Regions from separate parts of the Pelorhabdus sp. sgz311002 genome, predicted to be linked through region 2. Evidence: riboswitches for the same ligand, from Rfam matches in the RefSeq annotation. Region 2 holds a riboswitch; the other holds the start of a gene.

Region 1 (8,376 bases), on a different contig from region 2:
TTTACCTGGAACAACTTCGACAAGTGGAACTAGATGAGGCGGATTCCAGAAATGAGCTACGACGAATTTATCTTTGCGCTGCAATGGTTCAGCAATCGCAGTAGGACTCAAGCCAGACGTATTTGTGGCAAAAATGGTATGAGGCGCGCAAAGTTTATCAAGCTTACCCCAAATTTCCTGTTTAATAGCCAGTTCTTCGGCAACAGATTCAATAATGAAATCAGCCTTTTCAGCAACGGCTTCCAGTGTTGTTACACCTTCTACACGCGCTAAAATAGATGCTACATCATCCTCTTTTACCAAGCCATTAGCGACATAAGTTTTTAAGGCGCCTTTGATACTGTTAACGCCGCGCTCAATACTGCTTTCAGACCGACCATACATTTTTACTTCATAGCCGGCCATGGCAAAGGCCAAAGCTGTACCAAAACCCATGGTTCCAGTACCTAGGTTCCCAATGACTTTAATGTCTTTTACATCCATTCTGTCTCCCCCTCATCAACTCAGTTGCAAAAGCGTTTTGTAATTTTACAAATTATAGAATAATTATAACATTTTTAACCGATTCTTGCACTGTAAAAATTATTACGACTAAATATATTCCTTATTTTTAAATTTTCGTATAAAAAAGAGATGCATAAAATGCATCTCTTTTGAGTTTCTGGCAGGGGCAGAAGGACTTGAACCCTCAACCAATGGTTTTGGAGACCACTACTCTACCAATTGAGCTATACCCCTATGAAATTGGAGCGGAAAACGAGATTCGAACTCGCGACCCTCGCCTTGGCAAGGCGATGCTCTACCACTGAGCTACTTCCGCAATATGGCGACCCGGATGGGACTTGAACCCACGACCTCCGCCGTGACAGGGCGGCATTCTAACCAACTAAACTACCGGGCCGAACCAGCTTTTATATAATAACATATTATATATACTTTGGCAAGAACTTTTTACTAGTACTTTTTCTTCTCGCATTTACCTTAGCAGCAGCTTTGACAAAACTGCTTGGAGACAAGAACTTCCTCTAAAGATGCAGGTCTCCCTAAATAATAACCTTGCCCACAATCAACTTCTAATTTCTTTAAAATATGCCAAATGGCATCATTTTCGACAAACTCAGCAATCGTTTTCTTTCCCAACGTATGGGCTACCGCATTCATCGCTTGTACAAGAGCCTGTTGCTTGGGATTATTCTCTAGGTTTCTTACAAAGGATCCATCAATTTTCAAATAGTCAACTGGCAGCTTTCCTAAGTGAGAAAAAGAAGAGAAACCGACACCAAAATCATCTAGAGCAAAATGACAGCCGAGCTTCTTTAAACCATTAATCCATTTTTCTACTATTGATAAATCCTTGATTGTCGCACTTTCTGTAATCTCAAAACCAAGTCGATTTGGCTCTATGCCGCTTTCTAGTATAGAGCGTTCAATCCAGCTTAAGAGCCCTTCATCACTCAGGGTAAAACCTGATAAGTTCACAAAAATTCTTAACTGCGGCTGATTTTCAAGTACCGAAAGTGTTTTCGATATCACCCAGCGATCAATAGAGGCTATGAGACCACTCTTTTCCGCCACAGGAATAAAGTCAACTGGTGAAATAATATGGTCACCATCTATTAGCCGGATCAGCGCCTCATAATGAATAATGCCCTTGCCTGACTGATAAATAGGCTGAAACACTAGTTTAAACTGATCACGTCGTAATGCCTGATAAATTAAAGCCACTTTGCGATTCATTTCAAAAATACGACGACGGTCATCAATATCACTGATAAGCATAACCCGGTTTTTTCCGGCTTCCTTAGCCTGATGAACCGCGGCATCTACATAAGAAAAAATACGTTTTACTTCAACCGCTTCATCAATATAGACAATACCAATACTTGCCGTAACGCGAAGAGGAATTTTGCTGGCATCGACATAAAAGTTTTCTTTTTCTAATGTTTTTAAGAGCCTTGTAGCCATGCAGTTCGCCTTTTCCAAGGTAGTCTCATACAGAAAAATTAAAAACTCATCGCCGCCTAAACGGGCTAAAAAATCACCTTTACGCAGGTTGCGCTTCAATAATTTTACAGCCTGTTGCAATAAACGGTCACCCGCCTTATGGCCATACGAATTATTGACAAGATTAAAATTATCAAAATCAAGTAGCAGTAACGCGCTTTTTTGCGCCACACAACCATTTGTGCCTGTCTTTTTCAAATGTTCTTCTAAATAGTAGCGGTTTGGAATATCTGTAAGATAATCATAGTGGGCCAAATGCCATAGTCTTTCTTCCATCTGCTTGCGATGACTAATATCACGGATAATACTCAATAAAACAGGCACCCCAGCTACAATGCTTCGTTGCGATTGAACCTGCACGTAAAAAACCGTACCATTTTTCCGCTTATGCTTTGCTTCAAAACAAACGCCGGCGGCTCCGGCTAATTTCATCTGTTCTAAAATTAGAGCTGCTTCCGTACCGTCTTCCCGCACATCAAAAATCGTTAAAGCTGTGAGTTCTTCCGCTGAGTAGCCATAGACACGAAGCGCAGCATCATTACCTGCTAGAATTTGCCCTTCTAAAGCTATAAATAAAATAATATCTCCTGTCTTTTCTGCGAGAACCTGATATTTTTGAATCTGCGCTTCTATTTCGGCAAACAAAATCTTTTCTTGCGCCTTTCCTACCGACTCAGAATCATTTTTCTTCACAAAAAATCCTCCTACCTCGCGCTCTCAAAAAAATAAAAGACCAGGCCTGACACCTGGTCTATCTATACAGGGAGCAACCTGGCAATCATAGACATCCTGTCTTTAGACCCATAGCTTTGCGTCCTTATCTTTCGATAAGTTTGCCATATTCATTATCTTTATTTATATCATAACATGCTAATAACTGTCAATTCAGGACTTCTTAAATAGTTTACTTAAATTTTCCGACTGCCCCGTTTGGTAATAGGAGTTCCGGCTTTGCAAGCGGGACATTCTTCTGGTGCAAAAGACGCCACATCAAGATGCAACAACGCCTCAGTCGGCGCTTCAAAGGAAGCTTTACCACCGCTGCGATCCACAAGAATCCCCACCCCAGCAATAATTCCGCCTGTTGGTTTAATTGTGTCAATCACTTCCTGCACCGAGCCACCTGTTGTAACGATATCTTCCACGACGAGAACGCGTTCACCGGGATCGACGTAAAAACCGCGCCGCAGTGCCATTTTGCCGTTTTCCCTTTCCGTAAAGAGCGCTCTTGTACCAAGCTCTTTAGCCACTTCATGAGCCAAAAGAATACCGCCAGTCATCGGTCCGATAACTACGTCAATCTTAGCATCACGAAATTTTTCAGCTAAAGCTTTGCATAACGTTTCGGTATGTTTCGGCTGCTGCAGTACCTGAAATTTCTCAACATACATCATACTATGACGGCCAGAGGTCAATAGAAAATGGCCTTCTAAAATCGCCCCAGTTTGTATAAATAACTCTTTTACTTCTGCTTCAGTCATCATACCGTCTCCATTTCTGCTAGTATTTTTTCTACGGCCAAGTTCTTGTCGGCCGCCTGCGTAATAGGCCGCCCAATAACTAAATGCGTTGCCCCTGCCGTAAGAGCCGCTGCTGGCGTACTGGCGCGACTTTGATCTTGCAATGCTGCTCCGGCTGGTCGAATTCCCGGCGTGACGATCAAGAAGTCGTCGCCGCAGGCTTTTCGAATCATCGCGGCTTCATGAGGCGAAGCGACAACGCCGTCCATCCCCGCCGATTTAGCTAGCTTAGCTAACGTTAAAACTTCTTCACCAATCGCAAGCGGGCAGCCCACTTGCTTCAAAGCTACCTCGTCCATACTTGTTAATATAGTAACAGCTAAAAGTTTGGGGACCTCACGATTTTCCGCCGCAGCACTTTCCTTCACAGCTTGAGCGGCGGCCTGCATCATAGCAAAGCCGCCAAGAGAATGAAGTGTCATTAGCGAAACGCCTAACTTCGAAAGCGCTGCCGCACTTTTTGCCACAGTATTAGGAATATCATGAAGCTTCAAATCTAAAAAAATCGATTTGTTTTTGGATTGCAGATAACGCAATACCTCATTGCCTTGACTATAGTAAAACTGCATGCCTACTTTATAAAAGCTGACAGAATCGCCTAGTTCGTCAACAATCTGTTTTGCTTCCTCAAGCGTATTTACATCTAAAGCAACGATACAGCGTGAATTACTTTTCGCACTCATACCTGTTCTCCTTATCCAAATTTCACCTTACCAACAATCTCGCTAATATGGGAAATGCCCCGTTTCGCCAAATAATCGTCAAGCCCTGCCGCCACATCAACCATAGCAGAAGGATTCATAAAATTCGCTGTTCCTACGGCAACGGCGCTGGCGCCAGCCAGGAAAAACTCAACAGCATCTTCTGCTGTCATAATGCCTCCCATACCAATTACAGGGACAGAAACGGCCTGAGCTACCTGATAAACCATACGCACAGCTACAGGTTTCACAGCAGGCCCTGATAGACCTCCCATGCCGTTCCCTAGAATGGGTCGCCAGGAGTGAATATCAATGGCCATGCCCAGAAGTGTGTTAATTAAAGAGATCGCATCCGTTCCGGCTTCCTCTACCGCTTTAGCCATAGAAGCAATATCCGTAACGTTCGGCGAGAGTTTCGTAATGACCGGTTTATCTGTATTGGCTTTTACTGCCCGCACTACGCTGGCGGCGCTTTCTTCCTGAACGCCAAAAGCCATGCCGCCTTGTTTGACATTCGGGCAGGATATATTGATCTCAATACCGGCAATCGGCGCATCAGCCAGTTTAGCCGCTAATATACCGTATTCTTCTACTGTATTCGCCGAAATATTAATGATGATCGGCGTGCCATACGTAGAAACCTTCGGCAGAATTTCCGTTAAAAAAACGTCCACACCGGGATTTTCCAAACCAACAGCATTCAGCATACCTGCTGGTGTTTCGGCGATGCGATGACCGGCATTGCCAGCACGAGGTAATAGGGTCGTACCTTTGACGACAACAGCGCCTAAATCTTCGAGCGGCGCAAAATCTTGATATTCCAGACCGAAACCAAAAGTTCCCGACGCGCTCATAACTGGATTTTTCATGGAAATCCCAGCAATTTCTGTAGCTAAACGGTTCATAAAGACATCACCTCGCTGCTAAAAAAGACAGGTCCATCGGTACAAACCTTAACGCGTTTTTCGCCTTTCGCCGCACAAGTGCAGGAAAGACAAGCCCCCACGCCGCAGGCCATATATTCTTCTAAGGAAACTTGGCAAAGCACACCCGCTTCTTGCGCCGCCTTCGCCACAGCCTCCATCATAATTTTCGGACCACAAGTATAAATCATGTCATAGCCCTTTGTTAAAATTTCCGGCAATAAATCAATACACAGACCTTTTGTACCACAAGTTCCGTCATCCGTAGTAATCTGTATATCTTGGCAAACACTTTTGAAATAGTCCGGCCAAATCATTTCTTCCGCTGTTCGTCCGCCCATGACGACAGTCATGGGTTTTGGACAAAGAGATTTTGCCAGATAAATGAGCGGCGCAGTACCAATCCCGCCGCCTACCAGCAGAATTTTTTCGCCTTGCACCGCAAAAGAGTTTCCTAATGGGCCTAGCAGATCCACTAGTTCACCAATTTTTTTATCAGCCAGGGCAATAGTGCCCTGGCCTGCTAGTTTATAAATTAAAGTAATCGTTCCTTGCTTCGCATCGGCATCAGCAATACTGATGGGGCGCCGCAAAATATGAGTCGCGCCGACGGCCACATGAACAAACTGCCCCGGCTGAGCCATAGCCGCAATCTCCGGCGCTTTTAGCACAAGCTCGCGCAGAGTCGGCGCTAGAATCTTGTGAGATACAATTGCCGCTTCTTCTCGAACTTTAGCCAAAATAATCCCTTCCTTCTACATAGTCCTGTAGAGCAAGAACATAGGTAAGACGCCGTTCACGCATAACTGTAAGTACCCGCAGAACAGAATTTGCCGTATCAAGCGAAGTAAGACAAGGAATTCCATTTTCGACAGTGGCCCGACGAATCTTGTAGCCGTCACGTTCCTGTTCCTTGCCACGTGTTAACGTATTAATGACAAGATTGATTTTGCTGCTACGAATGAGATCAAGAATATGCGGCGGCGCTTCGCTGACTTTCGGCACACGACTCACGGCGATTCCTCGATCAGTCAAGTACTTCGCCGTTCCTTCTGTCGCCATGAGCTGATAGCCCAGTTCTTCAAACCCTTTGGCGATCGACAGAACTTCCGATTTATCTTTATCATTGACAGTGATCAAAACAGTTCCTTCGCGAGGAATATTCATGTTTGATCCGATCAGCGCTTTGTAAAGAGCCCGTTCATAGTGATAATCGAGACCCATAACTTCCCCAGTTGATTTCATTTCAGGTCCAAGTGAAATATCAACTTGCTGCATTTTCGCAAAGGAGAAGACTGGCGCTTTTACTGCTACATAAGGTTTTTCCGGTAACAGGCCGATTGGGCAGCCTAGCGACTTCAGTGTCGCGCCCATAGCAACGCGCGTAGCTAAGTTTACCATGGGAATGTTGGTTACTTTGCTAAGGAACGGAATGGTGCGGCTGGACCGAGGATTTACTTCGATAACATAAACCTGTTCATCCACAACTACATATTGAATATTGATCAAGCCTTTTACGTTTAATCCGGTAGCTAATTTCTTCGTATAGTCGACGATCATATTAAGAACCTTATCAGATAAGGTCTGTGCCGGATAGACAGCAATACTGTCGCCGGAATGAACCCCAGCTCGTTCAATATGCTCCATAATACCAGGAATCAAGAGATCCGTACCATCGGATATGGCGTCAACTTCGACTTCCCGTCCCTGCATGTAGCGATCCACAAGCACAGGGTGTTCATGCGACGCTTTTACGGCATGTTCCATGTAATCAATAAGCTCTTTCGTGCTATAGACAATTTCCATGGCCCGACCGCCCAACACGTAAGAAGGACGAACTACTACAGGATAGCCAATACCTTCCGCGGCAGCAATTGCTTCGTCGACATTAGTAACCGTTTCACCTTTCGGCCGTGGAATGGAGAGTTCTTCTAACAACGCATCAAATCGTTCACGATCTTCCGCTCGGTCAATATTGTCAACGCTTGTACCAAGAACCTGAATACCCCGTTTGGCCAGAGGCCCTGCCAAATTGATAGCAGTCTGACCGCCAAACTGCACAATAATGCCGTCAGGTTGTTCCTTATCAAGGATATTTAACACATCTTCGACCGTAAGTGGTTCAAAGTAAAGTCGATCTGATGTATCAAAGTCCGTGCTGACTGTTTCTGGATTATTATTGATAATCACAGATTCATAGCCGAGCTCGCGCAAGGCCCATACAGAGTGAACTGAGCAATAGTCAAATTCTACGCCTTGGCCAATTCGAATCGGTCCGGAACCGAGTACAACCACCTTTTTCCGTTCCGTCGGCTCTGCTTCATCTTCTGTAGCAGCGTAAGTTGAGTAATAGTAAGGAGTAGCCGCCTCAAACTCAGCAGCGCAGGTATCCACCATTTTGTAACGCGGAACAACACCAAGACTCTTGCGTAATTCTCTGACAGCAAACGGATCTTTACCAGCAAGTTCACCAATGGTGACATCATTAAAGCCCCATTTTTTCGCCTGATCGAGAAGACCTGCCGTAAGTTCTTCTTCGCTAAGACGCTGTTCCATTTTGATAATGTTAAGAACTTTATAGAGGAAAAACGGATCAATCTTGGTAATCTGATGAATGGCGTCGACGGAAATGCCCCGACGCAACGCTTCGGCAATCACAAAAAGTCGTTCATCGTCAGCCAGACTAATCAATTCTTTAACTTCTTTCGTTGAAAGCGAATCCAGTTCAGGCAAATGCAAGCGCTGCAAGCCAATTTCTAAGGAACGTACGGCTTTCATCAATGCGCCTTCTAATGTCCGATCTACTGACATCACTTCGCCGGTGGCTTTCATCTGGGTTCCCAGATTACGATCCGCTAAAACGAATTTATCAAAAGGCCAGCGCGGGAATTTTACGACGACATAATCAAGGGCTGGTTCAAAGGAAGCCATTGTTTTTTGCGTAACAGCATTGACGATTTCATCAAGATGATAACCAATCGCGATTTTACTAGCTACTTTCGCAATAGGGTAACCTGTTGCTTTCGAGGCCAAGGCGCTAGAGCGGCTTACCCGAGGATTTACTTCAATAACATAGTACTGTTTGCTTTTGCTATCCAAAGCGTACTGCACATTACAGCCGCCTTCAATGCCAAGGGAGCGGATAATTTTTAAAGAAGCAGTCCGCAGCATTTGATACTCAAAATCGGTAAGCGTCTGAGAAGGCGCTACGACAATACTATCGCCGGT
Region 2 (8,376 bases):
ACGGCAGCGACACGGTTTCTACAAATTTTGCTTAGTAAAGGGAATGATTTGCCGAAAAATAGCGACAATTAAAGCCGGGAGAGGCATTGCTATTTAATAAGGGAGTGTGTTATACTACAACCAAATATTTTAAATATGGTAAATTTTGTGAAGTGACAGGGGGATTTTTAGCATGTGCCCATTTAAAAGCAACTGCCAAACGTGCGCTGTAAATACGAAGGATTTTAATATTTGCGCTCGTTTTAAAGTAGCTTTTTTAGTCGGTGTTGACAAAGTGCCTGGTGACATGAGGTCCATCGATTATCATCTAGTTGCTAGTCTTTTGGCAAAATAATAGTGATCGTTTTAGCCGCCGAAATATGATTTGGGCGGTTTTTTCTTTGAAAAAGTCATTAAATTAAGCAGGTGAATTTTGATTTTTGTGGAAAATTTAGAAAATAGAATGGATAAGGAGCTGGTTAGATGAATAATTTTCAGTTTCAAAACCCAACTAAGATTCTTTTTGGCAAAAATCAGGTGAAACGTCTGCCGAAAGAAATACCGGCAGGATCAAAAGTCCTTTTAATTTATGGCGGCGGCAGTGTAAAAAAGACGGGTGTTCTTGATGCAGTGAAAGCTGCATTAAAGGAGTTCGAAATTGGTGAATTCGGCGGTATTGAACCGAATCCGGCCTATGAAACACTGATTCAGGCAGTAGAAAAGATTAGAAAAGAAAAGTATGATTTTTTACTGGCAATTGGCGGCGGTTCGGTTATGGACGGTACGAAATTTATTGCAGCAGCTGTTCCTTTTACACAAGAGGATCCGTGGAATATTGTAGCGAAAGGTTTGGCCATTCACGAGGCTGTTCCGTTTGGAACGATTGTTACCTTGCCTGCTACAGGATCAGAAATGAATCCGACAGGTGTTATCAGTCGAAAAGAATGGAAAGATAAACTGGCGTTTTCTAATCCACTGTTGTTTCCGAAATTTTCAATTCTTGATCCCGAGTACACTTATACACTGCCAATGAAACAGGTTGGCAACGGTGTTGTTGATGCCTTCATTCATGTGATGGAACAATATATGACCTATCCCGTACAAGCCAAGGTGCAGGATCGTTTTTCGGAAGGTTTGCTGCTTACCCTAATCGAAGAAGGGCCAAAAGCTATTGCGAAGACGGACGATTATGATGTACGAGCAAACTGGATGTTTAGTGCTACCTTGGCGCTAAATGGATTGATCGGTCAAGGCGTTCCGCAGGATTGGGCCACCCACATGATCGGCCACGAAATTACAGCGCTTTACGGATTGGATCATGCCCAAACGTTGGCGATCGTATTACCAGCGCTGCTGACTGTCCGAAAAGAGCAGAAGCGTGATAAGCTGCTTCAATATGCAGACCGAATTTGGTCATTAGGGAATTTGCCGGAAGAGGAACGGATTGAGCAAGCGATTGCAAAAACGCGTGAATTCTTTGTTGCGATGGGCGTGCCAACACATCTTTCTGAATATCACTTAGGCGCTGATGCTGTTGAAGAAGTGGTTAAGAGTTTAGAAAAACACGGCATGGTAAAATTAGGGGAAAATGCTGATATTACACCAGCGGAAGTTAGAAAAATCTTGCTGGCTGCTTTATAAAGTATAAGGGATCTAGCTGCAAATCAGCAGCTTAGATCCCTTTTTGATAAATGAAAATGAATTAGTATTCCACATTGTGAAATTTATTATTAGAACTGTGGAAATATTCTTGTAAAAACAAAAAATGAAATATATAATAAAATTATAAAATTCGTGAAATAAAGTTTTATAATATGGAATTTTAAAAAGGGGGTTGTAATAGACGAATAAGAAGTTTCAGCAAAATAAATGTGGGATTGCTGCAAAAACAGTCTTTTTGTGTAATGTAAACCGGTACACTAATGAATTTTAAGTTATTAAATAGCGAGAAAGAGATTTTGGCGATGAATTTTTATATTATTAATAGATTCATGAATTAATACGCAATTTAATGACAGAAGGGAAGGCTAGAATATGCAAATTAAACAGAAAATTGATAAAATTCCTGGCGGTCTCATGTTAGTTCCATTGTTTTTAGGAGCTCTGTGTCACACTTTTGCTCCTTGGTCAGGCAAGTATTTCGGATCGTTTACCAATGGCTTGATTACAGGAACTGTACCAATTTTAGCTGTTTGGTTTTTCTGTATGGGGGCAGCGATTGATGTTCGCGCTACTGGAATTGTACTGAAAAAATCAGGTACTTTAGTGATAACAAAAATTGCTGTTGCTTGGGTTGTCGCCTTAGTAACGGCGAGTATTCTTCCTGGTAATGGGATTCAAAATGGTTTTTTTGCCGGACTTTCTACGATAGCTATTATTGCAGCTATGGATATGACGAATGGCGGTCTTTACGCTTCGATTATGCAGCAATATGGTACTCAGGAAGAAGCGGGAGCTTTTGTATTGATGTCCATTGAATCAGGTCCGCTCGTTACCATGTTGATCTTAGGTGGAGCCGGTATTGCCTCCTTTGAACCACACTTGTTTGTCGGTGCGGTTTTACCCTTCCTCGTTGGTTTTGCTTTAGGGAATCTCGACCACGAACTGCGTGAATTTTTTGGCAAGGCGACACATACAATGATTCCTTTTTTTGCCTTTGCGCTAGGAAATACAATTGATTTAAGTGTGATTCTAAAAACAGGTTTACTTGGTATTTTACTTGGTGTTGGTGTTATTATTATTACAGGAATTCCGCTTATGCTTGCTGATAAATTTATTGGCGGCGGCAATGGAACGGCAGGGATTGCTGCTTCTAGTACGGCTGGCGCCGCTGTAACGAATCCTATTATTATTGCTGGCATGAATCCGGCGTTTGAACCTGTTGCCCAGGCAGCAACGGCGCTTGTCGCCACATCTGTTATTGTAACATCTGTTTTAGTGCCGATAATTACTGCTTGGTGGAGTAATTATGCCAAACGCAGAAAAGGCGATACTTTAGTAGAAAAAACCAGCTATTAACGAGGCCCTCTTTGCATTATTGAAGCAAGTTTTTCTGCTTCGATAATGCTCTTTTTCATTTATTGACAAATTTCCAAATATACTGTAATCTTTTAACTGTTATAGGAAAAGATATTGATTCACCATTGGGCAAACTTGTTGAAAAACAAGGACGCAAAGCCACTGGGTCTAAAGACGAAGGTCCATGATCGCCAGGTTGCTAGTTGGTTATTTTGTATCTCCATCGTCAGATTCGCAGCAGGCAGTCTGACGTTTTTTATTGTTTTTTTACATTTTATAATATAGAGGGGGATGAATTTTTTGGCAGTGATACAAGCGGGAAAGCAGAATATTGGCATGAAAATTGGAATTGGTTTTTTGGTTATGATCGTATTGATTCTGGTTTTGGGAATTGGTTTTTATCATGAATCAGGTAAGAATGCTAGCGCGATTAGTACTATTGGCAGCTCTAATACAAGAGCTTTAACAGCTGCTAAGGCCGAGAATGTTTATACAGGCGCTGTTTTGGAAATTCGTCGATTTATTGCTGATGGTGATGATAAATACCGTCAGGGGTTTATTGGGAAAATGGATACAGTGGTTGAATTAGAACAACAACTATTAGCGAAAGCGAGTTCGTCTGATAAAGCAGAGGTTGAAAAGCTAGTTAACAATACGAACACGTACTATTCTGGGGTTAAAGAGCGATTGATTCCTCGCTTAGTGGAGGCGCAGCAAGCCAAAAAAGCGGGAAACGGCGCCCTGCAGGCTAAAGCTGAAGCCGAAGCGGCGGCAGTAACCAAAGAATTAACGCCCTTTGCGCAGCAATTACAGGCCGCGTTGGCTGCGATTGAAGCCAATGAAGCAAAAGTGGTAACTGATATCGTAGCAGACTCTGCTCAAAATGCGGCCCGCGTTCAGTTCTTTTCTCTGGCTGTTATGGTACTGATTCTTGCTGTCAGTGTTTTGCTTAGTTTTGTGTTAACTCGGATGGTTGTGAAGCCTTTGCAGGTAATGACACAAGCGCTTGATCAAATGGCTAGTGGTGATTATTCGGTGCAATTGCCGCCTGCCTTTGTCAATCGCGGCGATGAATTTGGTCAAGTTGCGATGTCATTGGCGCATCTCAGGGAGAGTATGCGTGAACTCATTGGTTCGGTAGCCAAACAGTCAGAGCAAGTGGCGGCGTCATCAGAAGAGTTAACGGCAAGTGCTGATCAGTCAGCGCGGGCCTCAACGCAGGTTGCAACTGTGGTTACGGAGATTGCCGAGGGCGCTTTAGCGCAGGCGAAAGCCGTTGATGCAGCTGCCGCAACGGTAGAAGAAATGTCGCAGGGAATGGGTAAGATATCGGCTAACGCACTGGCTGTTAGCCAGGTGGCGGAAGCCGCGGCGAAAGCTTCTTTTTCTGGTACGGCCCGTGTGCAAAAAGCAAATGAGCAGATGGCTCATATTGAAAAAACTGTCGTGGAATCGGCGCAAGTTGTTGCTAATTTAGGGGCAAGATCCAAAGAAATCGGGCAAATTGTAGAAACTATTTCCGGCATTTCCGGGCAAACTAACTTGCTAGCCCTCAATGCTGCTATTGAAGCGGCTCGCGCAGGAGAACAAGGCAAAGGTTTTGCTGTCGTAGCGGAAGAAGTGCGAAAATTAGCGGAACAGTCCCAAGATGCGGCTAAACAGATCGAAGTTTTGATTCGTGACATTCAAGTCGATACGGATGCCGCTGTAGCTGCAATGGAAACAGGCACAAAGGAAGTGAAAACCGGTACTGCTGTTGTCGAAGAAGCAGGTGGTGTTTTTGGGGAAATCAAGGAACTGGTTAGTGATGTGACAGAAAAAGTGCAAGGTATTTCCCAGGCAATTGATTTAATGGCAGGCAATGGCAAAACTGTTGCTGCCTCAGTACAGCAAATTGATCAGGTAAGTCGCGAAACAGCTGGTAGAACTCAGACTGTTTCAGCTGCTACAGAAGAACAATCGGCTTCGATGGAAGAGATTGCTGCCTCAAGTCAGGAACTGGCGCGCATGGCGGAAGTACTTCAATCAGCGATTCGCAAATTCAAGCTATAAGGGTATTGTTAACAAAAAACAGGGTACTCTAGTATATTATGATACTAGGAGGTTGTACCATGGGTGATGAATTAGATCAATTGATTCGCGACCAAATTGTTCCCTTTCATTTGCGCAATGTTGAAGCGCTTGGTGCAAAACATCCTCATATTATGGGGATGGTCAATTCTGTGATGGCGAACCAAGAAAATCGGGCGGCGATCCGTATTCTGGAGCAAGGCAAGATAGTTGGTGAGTATACATTTTTACTGAAAGGCCTTAAAATTGAGACGGTCGAATCAAACACGCTTGATCCTCAGTTCCAGCATCCCTTTTTAGGAAAAATAAAACCTTTTGTGACGTTAGAACGTACCGTTTTAGAAAAGGTTTTGGCTGATGATAAAAATTATCTAGAGGAGCCGTTTTCCGCGGTAGTGCCTTATTTGAGCGAAATTACAATTCAATTTCTGCCATGAAAAGAGCCTAATGGCTCTTTTCTTTTTGGAGCTTACGGCAGGGTTTGGCGTAATTGTGTCAAAATGTTACTATGAATAACAGCGTCGGTAGAGGGGGAAGCGTAAATGAAACAGAAAAAAGTGAGGAAAATTACTACAATTGGCGACTCTACCGCCAATACAGATCGCCTTGAGGCGATTAAACAATTGATTTATAGCTGTAGCGCTGTTGCATCAAAGGAAGAATTTCTTATATCGCTTGTTCAGTTCATGCAAAAGGAATTTCAATGTCAATGTGTAGGAATCCGCGTTCTTGATGAGCAGGGGGGGATTCCTTATCAAGCTTATACTGGTTTCAGTCAAGAGTTTTGGGAACAAGAAAATTTTGTGCAAATTTCCAACGGGGATTGTATTTGCACCCGTCTAGCCGCCGGAAGGCTGTTGCCGTGCGATTTGCATTTGATAAATGAACAAGGCTCGTATATTTTACCTGCTTTTTCTCAATTAGAGGGTCTACTTAGTGAAGCGGATCTTGGCAATTATCGAGGAATTTGCGTTGCTACAGGATTTCAAAGTGCGGCCATGATTCCGATTGTTTATCAAGGAAAAATAATGGGGCTGATTCATCTTGCTGATATGCGACCCAATCAAATTCAAGCGGATATTGTCGCTTTGATTGAGGGAATGGTTCCCTTAGTAGCAGAAGTCTTAAGCCGCAATATGATCGAAAAAGCGTTGCTAGAAAATCAGGAACGACAGCAAATCTTAAATAATATTGTGCAAGTATTGCCTGGCTTGGCTTATGTGATTGATGCTGCAACGTGGCAGTTGCTATATATAAGTGTTTCGATGGAACAACTTTATGGCAAACGCGTGATTGGACAAAGCTGCTTTAGCTTTTTTGGAAAATCTGCCCCTTGTCATTATTGTCCTCTATTGGAAAATGGATCAAAAGAATACTTTGATAAAACAACAGGCGTGTATTATAAAGCGGAGTCGAGGCAGATTGAGTGGCCTGGTAGGGACTTGATGCAGCTTTTATTTGTCATGGATATTACGGAGCAAAAGCTGGCCGAGTCAGCGCTAGAAGAAGAGAAGGAGCGTTATCGCGTTCTGCTTAAGCAGTCGGCTGAGGCTATTGTTGTCAGTGATTTTGCTACAAAGGCTGTTACCGAAGTAAATTACGCTTTTTCCCGACTCTTTGGTTACACGAACGATGAAGCGTTGCAAGAAACACTGTTTTCGCTGGGGATTCTTTCGGAAAAAGAAGCGAAAAAAATGGATGTAAGCCTTCGGTCACAAGGGGTTTGGTCAAGACAAAATCGACGGTATTATCGACGGGACGGACAGCTCTTTTATGGTGAAATGCGCAGCTCTTTGATTACTTATTTAGGGAAAGAATTTGTTTTGTTTTCTTTTCGTGATTTAACGGAACGGCAAAGATTGCAGACAGAATTACAAGAACAGGTTTATTTGGCTCGACTGGTACAAACGTCATTATTGCCGCCGCCATTTCAAGATAGAAGGGTTGCGATTCGTACTATTTTTCAGCCCCTTTCACTCGTAAGTGGCGACTTTTATGGCTATCGTTGGTTTCATAATCAGCAAATTTTACATGGCTATTTAATGGATGTAACGGGCCATGGCATTGCCGCAGCGTTGCACACTTCTGCTATTAATAGTTTACTTAATGAAATTATGGATCAGGAAGAAGCTTGGACAAAAGCATCCATGCATCGATTAAACAATCAATTAAGTACTTATTTTCGTGATGGGAATTTTGCGGCTTTAATGGTCTTTACTTTTGATTTTACAAAGCGCAAGCTGTCTTACATTTCTGGCGGTATTAATTACTTGCTCTTGTCGCAGCGTGGTCAAGCAGAGTTAAAGAAAGTTCCTGGTATTTATTTTGGTTTAACTGATAAGGCCGAGTTTGAACTTCACAGTATGAATTTTGCCTCTGGTGATAGCTTTTATTTCATGACTGATGGCATTTATGAGCATTTACCGTCTGAGGTAATTGAAGGCGCCGCTGATTTTGCGGCAACGACAACATTACTCGAAAAAATTTCCTCTGGCGCTATCGAAGATGATTGTTCCGCTTTGGCAATTCATATTAAAGATTCCTTTTTGCAGAAGCAGTAGCTTTAAGTAAGAAAATATAGTAGACTAGCAAAGAAAGGTTTTACAAAGTTACTACTTTTATGAAAGAGGAGAGTCTATGCTGCGAGAAAAAATTATAAATTGTGAAGCTGGTATTTTAACTTACGGCCTTACGCCGCCTAAATACAACAATAGTCAGGAAAAGATCGCTGAAATCGCGCAAAAGCAACTAGAAAGAATTAAGAAGTTGCCGTTGGATGGGCTGATTTTATATGATATTCAAGATGAAGCCGATAGAGTTGCCGCAGATCGTCCCTTTCCTTTTATGAAAACCGTTGATCCTGATGTATATGCTAGTGAGTATTTGCAAGAACTCGATATTCCTAAGATTATTTATCGTTGTGTAGGAAAATATGGCAAAGTGGAATTGGCGAATTGGCTGAAAGAAGATAATGGTGAAGATCGTTTTTCCGTGTTTGTCGGAGCCTCGTCACGCGAACAAAAAGTTTCACTGACTTTACCAGAGGCCTATCATCTCCGTCAAGACGTAGCTTCTAAAGTGATGCTTGGCGGTGTCGTGATTCCAGAGCGTCATAGTAAGTATGGCGATGAACACAAGCGGATTTTGCATAAAAGCGAACAGGGGTGTCAGTTTTTTGTTTCTCAAGCTGTTTATAATATTGAAGCGGCGAAAAATTTTCTTTCCGAATACTACTATTTCTGTCAACAGGAAGAACGGGTGATGGCGCCTATATTGATGAATCTGACTCCTTGCGGTTCCATAAAAACA

The links. Region 2 has a riboswitch for cyclic di-GMP ahead of AC0NJP_RS10785 (methyl-accepting chemotaxis protein). Riboswitches for the same ligand answer to the same signal wherever they lie in the genome.
Region 1: it holds a riboswitch for cyclic di-GMP, as region 2 does, so the genes downstream of both, AC0NJP_RS15195 (putative bifunctional diguanylate cyclase/phosphodiesterase) here and AC0NJP_RS10785 (methyl-accepting chemotaxis protein) in region 2, are expected to answer to the same signal.

The regions. Positions count from the first base shown of each region.
Region 1 covers NZ_JBWBCL010000012.1:35,911-44,286, reverse strand. Annotated here, with positions in the region: gene AC0NJP_RS15215 (3-hydroxyacyl-CoA dehydrogenase family protein) at 1-483, opposite strand, end outside; tRNA gene AC0NJP_RS15210 (tRNA-Trp) at 663-738, opposite strand; tRNA gene AC0NJP_RS15205 (tRNA-Gly) at 746-820, opposite strand; tRNA gene AC0NJP_RS15200 (tRNA-Asp) at 825-901, opposite strand; gene AC0NJP_RS15195 (putative bifunctional diguanylate cyclase/phosphodiesterase) at 982-2,697, opposite strand; cyclic di-GMP riboswitch class I at 2,767-2,852, opposite strand; gene pyrE (orotate phosphoribosyltransferase) at 2,913-3,485, opposite strand; gene pyrF (orotidine-5'-phosphate decarboxylase) at 3,485-4,207, opposite strand; gene AC0NJP_RS15180 (dihydroorotate dehydrogenase) at 4,219-5,130, opposite strand; gene AC0NJP_RS15175 (dihydroorotate dehydrogenase electron transfer subunit) at 5,127-5,888, opposite strand; gene carB (carbamoyl-phosphate synthase large subunit) at 5,881-8,376, opposite strand, start outside.
Region 2 covers NZ_JBWBCL010000006.1:62,424-70,799, reverse strand. Annotated here, with positions in the region: gene AC0NJP_RS10805 (LysR family transcriptional regulator) at 1-72, shown strand, start outside; gene AC0NJP_RS10800 (hypothetical protein) at 173-334, shown strand; gene AC0NJP_RS10795 (iron-containing alcohol dehydrogenase) at 463-1,620, shown strand; gene kdgT (2-keto-3-deoxygluconate transporter) at 2,014-2,997, shown strand; cyclic di-GMP riboswitch class I at 3,116-3,201, shown strand; gene AC0NJP_RS10785 (methyl-accepting chemotaxis protein) at 3,304-5,049, shown strand; gene AC0NJP_RS10780 (hypothetical protein) at 5,109-5,504, shown strand; gene AC0NJP_RS10775 (SpoIIE family protein phosphatase) at 5,610-7,628, shown strand; gene AC0NJP_RS10770 (methylenetetrahydrofolate reductase) at 7,705-8,376, shown strand, end outside.